One region of the Bradyrhizobium sp. Ken01 genome, then DNA from elsewhere that is predicted to be linked to it. Evidence: riboswitches for the same ligand, from Rfam matches in the RefSeq annotation. Region 1 holds a riboswitch; the other holds the start of a gene.
What was found. Region 1 has a riboswitch for S-adenosylmethionine ahead of metX (homoserine O-acetyltransferase MetX). Riboswitches for the same ligand answer to the same signal wherever they lie in the genome.
Positions count from the first base shown of each region.

Region 2: it holds a riboswitch for S-adenosylmethionine, as region 1 does, so the genes downstream of both, AC0L3S_RS25675 (O-succinylhomoserine sulfhydrylase) here and metX (homoserine O-acetyltransferase MetX) in region 1, are expected to answer to the same signal.

Region 1 covers NZ_JBVVPC010000034.1:6,521-11,372, forward strand. Annotated here, with positions in the region: gene AC0L3S_RS27525 (prephenate/arogenate dehydrogenase family protein) at 1-289, opposite strand, end outside; gene hisC (histidinol-phosphate transaminase) at 286-1,383, opposite strand; gene AC0L3S_RS27535 (chorismate mutase) at 1,418-2,266, opposite strand; SAM riboswitch at 2,470-2,549, shown strand; gene metX (homoserine O-acetyltransferase MetX) at 2,641-3,840, shown strand; gene metW (methionine biosynthesis protein MetW) at 3,853-4,515, shown strand; gene AC0L3S_RS27550 (alpha/beta fold hydrolase) at 4,638-4,852, opposite strand, start outside.
Region 2 covers NZ_JBVVPC010000030.1:19,532-24,383, forward strand. Annotated here, with positions in the region: gene AC0L3S_RS25665 (SGNH/GDSL hydrolase family protein) at 1-106, shown strand, start outside; gene AC0L3S_RS25670 (SGNH/GDSL hydrolase family protein) at 119-1,111, shown strand; gene AC0L3S_RS25675 (O-succinylhomoserine sulfhydrylase) at 1,165-2,361, opposite strand; SAM riboswitch at 2,432-2,511, opposite strand; gene AC0L3S_RS25680 (2'-deoxycytidine 5'-triphosphate deaminase) at 2,592-3,728, shown strand; gene AC0L3S_RS25685 (PAS domain-containing protein) at 3,834-4,244, shown strand; gene AC0L3S_RS25690 (hypothetical protein) at 4,368-4,852, shown strand, end outside.

The DNA of each region.
Region 1 (4,852 bases):
TGATCGCGCCGGGCTTGAGATGGGGGGCGATTTCCTGCGCCACCGGCCCGCAGGCGCCGACGGGAATGCAGAGGATGACGAGATCGGCGTCCTGCACGGCTTCCGCATTGGTTGCGACGACCCGATCGACGATGCCGAGCTCCATCACGCGTGCGCGCGTCTTCTCCGAGCGTGCGGTGGTGACGATCTCGGAAGCCAGGCCCTGGAGCTTCGCAGCGCGCGCGATCGAGCCGCCAATCAGGCCGAAGCCGATCAGCGCGACGCGCTGGAAGTGCGGGGTCGCGCTCATCGTCCGGCCATGAAGTCGCGCAAGCCCTCGACGACGAGGCGGTTGGCCTCCTCGGTGCCGATGGTCATGCGCAGCGAATGCGGCAGGCCGTAGTTCTTCAGCCCGCGCAGCACGAGGCCCCGCTTGGTGAGGAAGGCATCGGCGTCGTCAGAGGTCTTGCCCTTGTCGGTCGGGAAGTGGATCAGCACGAAATTGGCGACGCTCGGCGTCACTTTCAATCCGAGCTTGCCGATCTCGTCGGCGAGCCAGTTGCGCCAGGTCTCGGTGAATTGCTTCGACATGGCCTGATGCGCGGCGTCCTCGATCGCGGCAACGGCCGCGTACATGGCCGGCGTCGATACGTTGAAGGGACCCCGGATGCGGTTGACCGCGTCGATGATGTGCTCGGGGCCGAACATCCAGCCGATGCGCAGCGCCGCGAGACCATGGATCTTGGAGAACGTGTGCGTCACCACCGTGTTCTCGGTGGTCGCCACCAGCTCGATTCCCATCTCATAGTCGTTGCGGGAGACGTAGTCGCAATAGGCCGCGTCCAGCACCAGCAGCACGTGCGAGGGCAGGCCGGCGCGCAGGCGCTTGACCTCGTCGAACGGCAGATAGGTGCCGGTCGGATTGTTGGGGTTGGCGAGCCAGACCAGCTTTGTCTTCGGCGTCACTGCCTTGAGGATGGCATCGACATCGCAGGTGAGGTTCTTCTCGGCCGCGATGACATTCTTCGCACCGACCGCCATGGTCGCGATCGGATAGACCAGAAAGCCGTGCGTGGTCGAGATCGCCTCGTCACCGTGGCTGAGATAGGTGTGGGCGAGCAGATTGAGGATCTCGTCCGAGCCGGCGCCGCAGATGATGCGGTTGGGATCGAGCCCGAAGGTGCGCCCGATCGCTTCGCGCAGCACGCGCGAGGTTCCTTCCGGATAGTCTTCCAGATGATCCGCCACCTGCTTGAACGCCTCGATCGCCTTCGGCGAGGGCCCGAACGGGGTCTCGTTGGCCGAGAGCTTGAACACCTTGCGGCCGGGCTCTGCCACCGGGGTCTTGCCGGGCGTGTAGGGCGCAATATCGAGAATGCCGGGATTCGGCACGGGGCGGGACATCTTCAACTCCGGAGTGGCTTAAGCGGTTCGCGACTTACGATTTCGACCCGGTCGGGGGCACCGTATAGCGCGTTGCGTGGCTGCCGACGAGGGCCGTGGAGCGCACCGAGGCCCCCGCTTCGATCAGGGCAGCTTTGATTTTGTCGAGGCTGCTCGTCGCGGTGACCGAGACCAGCAGCGCGGCGCCGTCGAAGGCGGTATCGGGCACCGCCACGATCTCGGCGAGCGGTGACAGGGCGCGCGCGACCTCGGCGTTCCACCCTGATACGCGCACGCTGAAGGTCTCGACCTCCGTCACCAGCGCACTGTCCGCGACACGCGAGACCGCGAACACGGGCAACGCCGCCGGATGGTCGGCGCGCTCGACGAAGGGCAGCCGCGCGATGATCTTTGGCGCGCCTTCTGCCTCCAGCTCCAGCCACCATGGCGTGCGGCTCGAGGTCGCCGAGACCAGCGCAAGGTCGCCCTTGGACTTCGCCACCGCCTCGACCGCCGCCTGCGCGCTGAAATGCGCGACGTAAGGCACCGTGAAGCCGAAATGGAATCGCGCGGAATCGCGCATGGCCGGCTCGCTCGCCGAGATGTCGGCGTGGACCGAGAACGGCGCCTGGACATAAGTGAACGTCGCGATGATGACGCGCCAGATGCTCTCGACGGTGTCGAGCGGCAGGATCCCGCGATGGCGCTGCACGAGGTCGCGCATCATGGAGGCCTCACGTGCCGGGCGGAACGCCGAGCCGACCTCCTGGGTCTGCTTCACCTGGATCAGGCGGTCGATGATGTCGCCGCGCTGCATCAGCAGGCGATGCATGCCCTCGTCGATCGCGTCGATCTCCTTGCGCAATTCCTGGAGCGATGGTGGCGCGGGCGGACGTTGGGACATGTCTGTGAGGTGCTGTTGCGAGGCGTTCAATGCGGATCAGTCGAGCTGTCACCGCTGTGATGGATATCCTGATTAGGCAGTCGGGGCTGCGAAAGCAAAGAGAAATGCAAAGGGAAATCGGGCCACTTCCGCCCGTGGCGCGACAGGCGAATTTGGCTGATCCGGGCCGCGACTTGACGAAAACCGTCCAAGACGGTAGTTTTTACCTGTTCCGTGGTCATTTGAGCCGGCCGGCTTGCAGCCACGTTAAAAAACTCGCTAAACAGGCCGGGGACCCTTTCGATCCCGGCCGAACCTATCGTTCAGGCCGGGTTTTTCATGGCCTGATGTCAGTCGCGGTCGGACCCCGATCGCAAACGAGTCAGTGGTCAGAGATGGGCATCAAGTCAATTCCCAGTCCCGCGATCAGCGCCGATGAGCGCTCGCACGAGGTCGATCATCCGAGCTCCCAGGTCGCGCGCTTCGGTGCCGACCAGCCGCTGCCGCTTGATTGCGGCGTCGATCTCACCCCGTTCCAGATCGCATACCAGACCTATGGCGAGCTCAACGCCGAGCGCTCCAACGCCATCCTGATCTGCCATGCGCTGACGCTCGATCAGCACGTCGCCAATGTGCACCCGCTGACCGGCAAGCCGGGCTGGTGGGAAATTATGGTGGGGCCCGGCCGCCCGCTCGACACCAACAAGTATTTCATCATCTGCTCGAACGTGATCGGCGGCTGCATGGGCTCGACCGGCCCCGCATCGACCAATCCGGCGACCGGCAAAGTGTGGGGCCTGGATTTTCCGATCATCACCATCCCCGACATGGTGCGAGCCCAGGCCATGCTGCTCGACCGCCTCGGCATCGATACGCTGCTCTGCGTCGTCGGAGGCTCGATGGGCGGCATGCAGGTGCTGCAATGGACCGCAGCCTATCCGCATCGCGTCTTCTCTGCGCTGCCGACCGCATGCAGCACGCGCCATTCGGCGCAGAATATCGCCTTCCACGAACTCGGCCGGCAGGCGGTGATGGCCGATCCGGAATGGCATGGCGGACGCTACGTTGATCACGGCACCCATCCGCATCGCGGCCTCGCCGTCGCCCGCATGGCCGGGCACATCACCTATCTCTCCGACGCCGCGCTGCATCGCAAATTCGGTCGGCGCATGCAGGACCGCGAGCTGCCGACCTTCTCGTTCGACGCCGACTTCCAGGTCGAGTCGTACCTGCGCTACCAGGGCTCGTCCTTTGTCGAGCGCTTCGACGCCAACTCCTATCTCTATCTGACCCGCGCGATGGACTATTTCGACATCGCCGGCGACCATGGCGGCGTGCTGGCGAAGGCGTTCGCGGGAATCCAGACCCGGTTCTGCGTCGTCTCCTTCACCAGCGACTGGCTGTTCCCGACCTCGGAATCGCGCGCGCTGGTGCACGCGCTGAATGCGTCGAGCGCGCGGGTGTCGTTCGCCGAGATCGAGACCGATCGCGGTCACGACGCATTCCTGCTCGACGTGCCCGAATTCTTCGACATCGCCCGTGCCTTCCTGCAATCGGCTGGCAAGGCGCGCGGGCTCACCGCCAATAATGCTTAAGGACGGCTAGTCATGTCTGTACAGGAAGCGTTGCCGCTGGGCGGCCTTGCGACCGGGCAGCCCGGTGATTTTCGCGCCGACCATGTGCTGGTGGCCGAGATGGTCAAGCCGGGTTCGAAGGTGCTCGACGTCGGCTGTGGCGAGGGCGACCTGCTCCAACTGCTGGAAACCCGCGGCATCGACGGCCGCGGCATCGAGCTGTCGCGCGAGGGTGTCAACCGCTGCGTCGCCAAGGGTCTTGCGGTGGTGCAGGGCGATGCCGACACAGATCTCGTGAATTATCCGGATGACGCCTTTGACTACGTGATCCTGTCGCAGACCTTGCAGGCGACGCGGCAGCCGAAAGTGGTGCTGGAGAATTTGCTACGCATCGGCCGCCGCGCCATCGTGTCGTTCCCGAATTTCGGATTCTGGAAGATGCGGCTCCAGCTCCTGATCGGAGGCCACATGCCGCGCACGGAGAATCTACCGGCAAGCTGGTATGACACCGCCAACATCCATTTCTGCACCATCAAGGATTTCGTCGAGCTCTGCGACGCGATCGACGTCAAGATGGAACGTGCCGAGGCGCTCGACCTCTACGGCCGCCCGCTGCGGCTGCGGATGCCCTGGTGGGTGTGGAATCTGTTCGGCGAGCAGGGCGTGTTTCTGCTGACGCGGGGCGGCAGGAAGTAGGATTCCTGTAGCCTGGATGAAGCGTAGCGCAATCCGGGATTCTATCCGCGGATGCGAAGGCCCCGGATTACGCTTGCGCTCCGTCCGGGCTACGCGACGGAGCGTGTGGTGACGTCTTCGCGCTAATGCGCCGCCAGCGACCGCGCATCGCGCACCGGCCATCTTCCCGCTTCCACCAGCGTGACGAACCGTTCCACCGTTTCGTTGAACAGGGCCGGCTCTTCGAGATTGAGCACGTGGCCGGACTTCGGAAACATGGCGAGCCCTGCCGCAGGCAGGTGCTTCTTCAGAAACAGGCTTGCGCCCACGCACGGATCGTCCTCGTCGCCGCAGATGA
Region 2 (4,852 bases), on a different contig from region 1:
GCGCGGGCCTGAGCTGGCGAAACAGGTCCATGATTGCCTCGGCCGGGCGTTGGCACAGTTCGTGATCGACGCTGCGCATCTGGAGCCGGCCCAGCAGCAAAATTGAGGTCTAGCGTTAATGAGTTCTCTCCGCCCTTTTTGCCTGACGGCATGGCTGGCTGTGCCCGCAGCAGCGCTGCTGCTGGTGCTGAGTCCGGCCTCGCAGTCGTACGCGCAGACGCAGGCCGCACAGGCAACGCCGGCCCCGCAGCAGTCGGCTGATCCGGCTCTCGCTTCACCGTCCCAGACCACCATCGCCGCGACGTCCCCCGATCAGCGCGGCATCACGGCGCGCGCCATCGACAAGGTGAAGCAGGTTGCGAAATCCGCCGGCGACGTCTTCAGCCGCGTGCCCTGCCTGTCGCCGAAGGGCGGCTCGAAGGCGATGGGCTCGCTGCCGCATGTCGCGGGCAAGCTCGTCGCCGGCCAGCCCGTCGTCATCGTCGCCTTCGGCTCGTCCTCGACCGCGGGATTCGGCGCGAGCTCGCCGGAGTTCAACTATCCCAATCGCCTTGCTGCGCAGCTGCACCGGCACTATCCGACCGCCGACATCACCGTCGTCAATGCCGGCGTCGGCGGCGAGGACGCGCCCGAGATGATGAAGCGCCTCCAGAAAGAGGTGATTGACGTGCATCCGGATCTGGTGATCTGGCAGGTCGGCACCAATGCCGTGCTACGCAATCTCGATCCCGGCGATACCGCCAAACTGGTCGAGGACGGCATCAGCCGCATCCAGGCTGCCGGCGGCACCGACGTCGTGCTGGTCGATCCGCAATATTCGCCCGCCGTCAACCAGCGCGCGGACAGCGCCGGCAAGATGGTGAAGCTGCTCGGCAAGGTCGCCGAGCTCCGTCACGTCGGCATCTTCCCGCGCTTCGAGGTGATGCGCGATTGGCACGAGAAGCAATCGCTTCCGGTCGAGAGTTTCGTGATCGCCGACGGACTGCACATGAACGATTGGGGCTATGCCTGCTTCGCCCAGCTCCTCGGCGACGACATCATCCGTTCCGTCGGCCAGATCAAACTCGGCGTCAACGTGCCCGCGGACGTGCGGACCTATCGGCCGATGTGACCTGTCGTCCCGGCCTAGTGCGCAATTGCGCACTAGGCCGGGACGACAATAACTCACGCCTTCTCCAGCGCCGCGGTCAGATCCTCGATCAGATCGTCCGCGTGCTCGAGGCCTGCAGAGAAGCGGATGAAGCCCTCGCTGATGCCGAGCGCGGCGCGGTCCTCCGGCTTCAAACGCTGATGCGTCGTGGTGGCCGGATGCGTGACGAGGCTCTTGGCGTCGCCGAGATTGTTCGAGATCTTGGCGAGCTTGAGCTCGTTGAGCACGCGGAACGCCGCCTGCTTGCCGCCTTTGACCTCGAGGCCGACCAGCGTCGAGCCGCCGCGCATCTGCTTCTTCACCAATGCTGCCTGCGGATGATCGGCGCGGCCGGGAAACACCAGCCGCGAAATCTTCGGGTGGCTCGCCAGAACGTCCGCAATGCGCGCCGCCGTTTCGGTCTGCGCGCGCACGCGCACGGCGAGCGTCTCCAGGCCCTTGAGCAGGACCCAGGCGTTGAACGGCGAGATCGACGGGCCGGTCTGGCGCATGAAATTGTGGATGTGCTCGGCGATGAACGCTTCCGAGGACAGGATGATGCCGCCGAGACAGCGGCCCTGGCCGTCGATGTGCTTGGTCGCGGAATAGACGACGACGTCGGCGCCGAGCGCGAGCGGGCTCTGCCAGATCGGAGTGGCGAACACGTTGTCCACGACGAGCCGCGCGCCGCCACTGTGCGCGATCTCGGCGATGCCGGGAATGTCGAGTACATCCAGCGTCGGATTGGTCGGGCTCTCCAGGAAAAACGTCTTGGTGTTCGGCTTCATGGCGCGCTGCCACTGGTCGAGATCGAGGCCGTCGACCAGCGTGGTCTCGATGCCGTAGCGCGGCAGCAAATCCTGCACGACGTAGAGACACGAGCCGAACAGCGCGCGCGAGGCCACGACGTGATCGCCGGCCTTCAGCGGCGCCAGGATCGCGGTCGTCACCGCGGCCATGCCGGTCGCGGCGGAACGTGCCGCTTCGGCGCCCTCGAGCTCGATCATGCGGCGCTCGAACATCGCGATGGTCGGGTTGGAGTAGCGTGAATAGATGAAGCCGGGGTCCTCGCCCTTGAACCGCGCCTCGCACTCCTCGGCGCTGTTGTAGACGTAGCCTTGGGTCAGGAACAGCGACTCCGACGTCTCGCCATATTGCGAGCGCAGGGTGCCGGAATGGACCAGGCGGGTTTCGGGACGGTAGGACGCGGTGGGCGCCGGGGACTTCGACATAGGACCTCCTGAAGTGACCATCGAAAATGGTCACAAAAAAACCGGCCTGGAATATTTCCACGGGCCGGGATCACAGAGGTCCCCGGCCTGTTTAGCGACTTATTTAACGTGGCTGCAAGCCGGCCGGCTCAAATCACCACGGGATAAGTCATGCTCATATTCCGCAATGCCCTTTCCGTCAAGACGTCCATCGGATAGCCGTAAAACGCTCATATTTCCCGCATGTCGGGATGTGTTTGATCCCTGATGAGGACCCCCGGTTGACGTTCACGGTTGCCGCCGACGCCAATGGTATCCTGCCCGACCGCATGATCGCGGCGATGGCGGAGGGCGGTCTCATCCTGCCCGCTTACGACTTCGTCGAAAGCCAGATCCAGCCGGCGAGCCTCGACCTCCGCCTCGGCGACATCGCCTATCGCGTTCGCGCCAGCTTCCTGCCCGGTCCCGGTGCCACCGTCGCCGAGCGCATCGACGAGTTGAAGCTGCACGAGTTCAGCCTCGCCGACGGCGCAGTGCTGGAGACCAACTGCGTCTACATCGTGCCGCTGCTCGAAAGCCTCGCGCTGCCGCCGGAGATCGTCGCGGCCGCCAACCCGAAAAGCTCGACCGGCCGGCTCGACGTTTTCACCCGCGTGATCGCCGACGGCACCCGCCGCTTCGACATGATCGGTGCCGGCTATCATGGGCCGCTCTATGCCGAGATCAGCCCGAAGACGTTCCCGGTGCTGGTCAGCGAGGGCTCGCGCCTGAGCCAGGTGCGCTTCCGCACCGGCGATGCCATCCTCAACATCGACGACCTCGAGGCGCTGCATGCGACCGAGCGTCTCGTCGATGTCGACGATGCCGATCTCACCGGCGGCGTCGCCGTCTCTGTTGATCTCTCCGGCGAGAAGAGCGGCGGCTTCGTCGGCTATCGCGCCAAGCGCCACACCGGCGTGATCGACGTCGATCGCCGCGCCGGCTATTCCGTCGAGGACTTCTGGGAGCCGATCTCGGCCCGTCCCGACGGCAGCCTGATCCTCGATCCCGGCGAGTTCTATATCCTCGCGTCGAAAGAGGCGGTGCAGGTGCCGCCCGATTACGCCGCGGAGATGGTGCCGTTCGATCCGCTGGTCGGCGAGTTCCGTGTGCATTATGCCGGATTCTTCGATCCCGGCTTCGGCTATGCCGGCGCCGGCGGGCTGGGGTCGCGCGCCGTGCTCGAAGTGCGCTCGCGCGAGGTGCCGTTCATCCTCGAACACGGCCAGATCGTCGGCCGCCTCGTCTACGAGAAGATGCTGGCCCGCCCCGACGCCATGTACGGCCAGCGCATCGGCTCGAATTACCAGGCCCAGGGCCTGAAGCTGAGCAAGCATTTCCGGGTTTAGCCATCATCCGTAGCCCGGATGGAGCGCAAGCGTCATCCGGGAAAGTCTCACTTGTGGCGCGATCCCGGATTACGCTGCGCTCCATCCGGGCTACAAGGTGCTGACATGACCAATTCATCCGAACTCGACGCAAACATCCTCGACGACGTCGCCGATGCGCTGATCTATTCGGATCGCTCCGGCACGATCATGCGCTGGAATCGCGCATCGTCCGCACTGTTCGGCTTCTCCGCGGACGAAGCGCTGGGCCAGAATCTCGACCTGATCATTCCCGAACATCTGCGCGCCGCGCACTGGAAGGGTTTCGAGGCCGCGCTTGCCAGCGGCGCGATGAAGCTTGCGGGCAAGCCGACACTGACCCGCGCGCTGCACAAGGACGGACGCAAGCTCTACATCGAGATGACCTTCGCGCTGGTGCGAGACGCCGCTGGAGTTGTGCAGGGATCGGTGGCGATGGCACGCGACGTCACCGAGCGCGTCGAGCGCGAGCGTGCCGCCAAAGCTGTGCAAAATTAAGCCTGCGCAAAATTCGTGATGCGGAATTGGCGAGCCGGCGTGCAGGGCGCCCTGCGTGCGGCTCAGCTTGTCCGTCACCGGCTGCAGTGACACACTCGATCAAAACAACGATCGGGAGCGAACATGACCGCCGCATCAGACTCCACGCAGGAAGCTCTATGGAAACGCTGGCGCGCGGTTGCCGATCTCTATCACGCCTATTTCACCGGCCTGATCCTCACCGTGGTCACGCGTCGCGGCACGGCAGATGCTGCGGAGTTCGTCTTTCGCGTGTTCCGCCGCCAGCAGCAGGAACGCTTCCTGCCGGGGCTGGAGAAGCTCGGGCTGAGCCATCTGCCTCCCGCCGTGGCGGCCGCGCAATATCACTATCTCTCGAACTGGATCGGCGGCGTGCACGTCGAATACATGTATGAGAGCGATCGCAAAGCCTGGATCCGCTATCCCCCGCCGCGCTGGATCTGGAAAGGCACTGCGATCTGCGGCGTGCCGGGCGAAGTCTCGCGCGCGATGCTGCGCGGCTGGCACGCCAACAACGGCGTGGCGCTCGGCGATACCAGATTGGGGTTCGTCTGCACCAAGCAGAGCGTCGACGGCCAGGATGGGCTCGA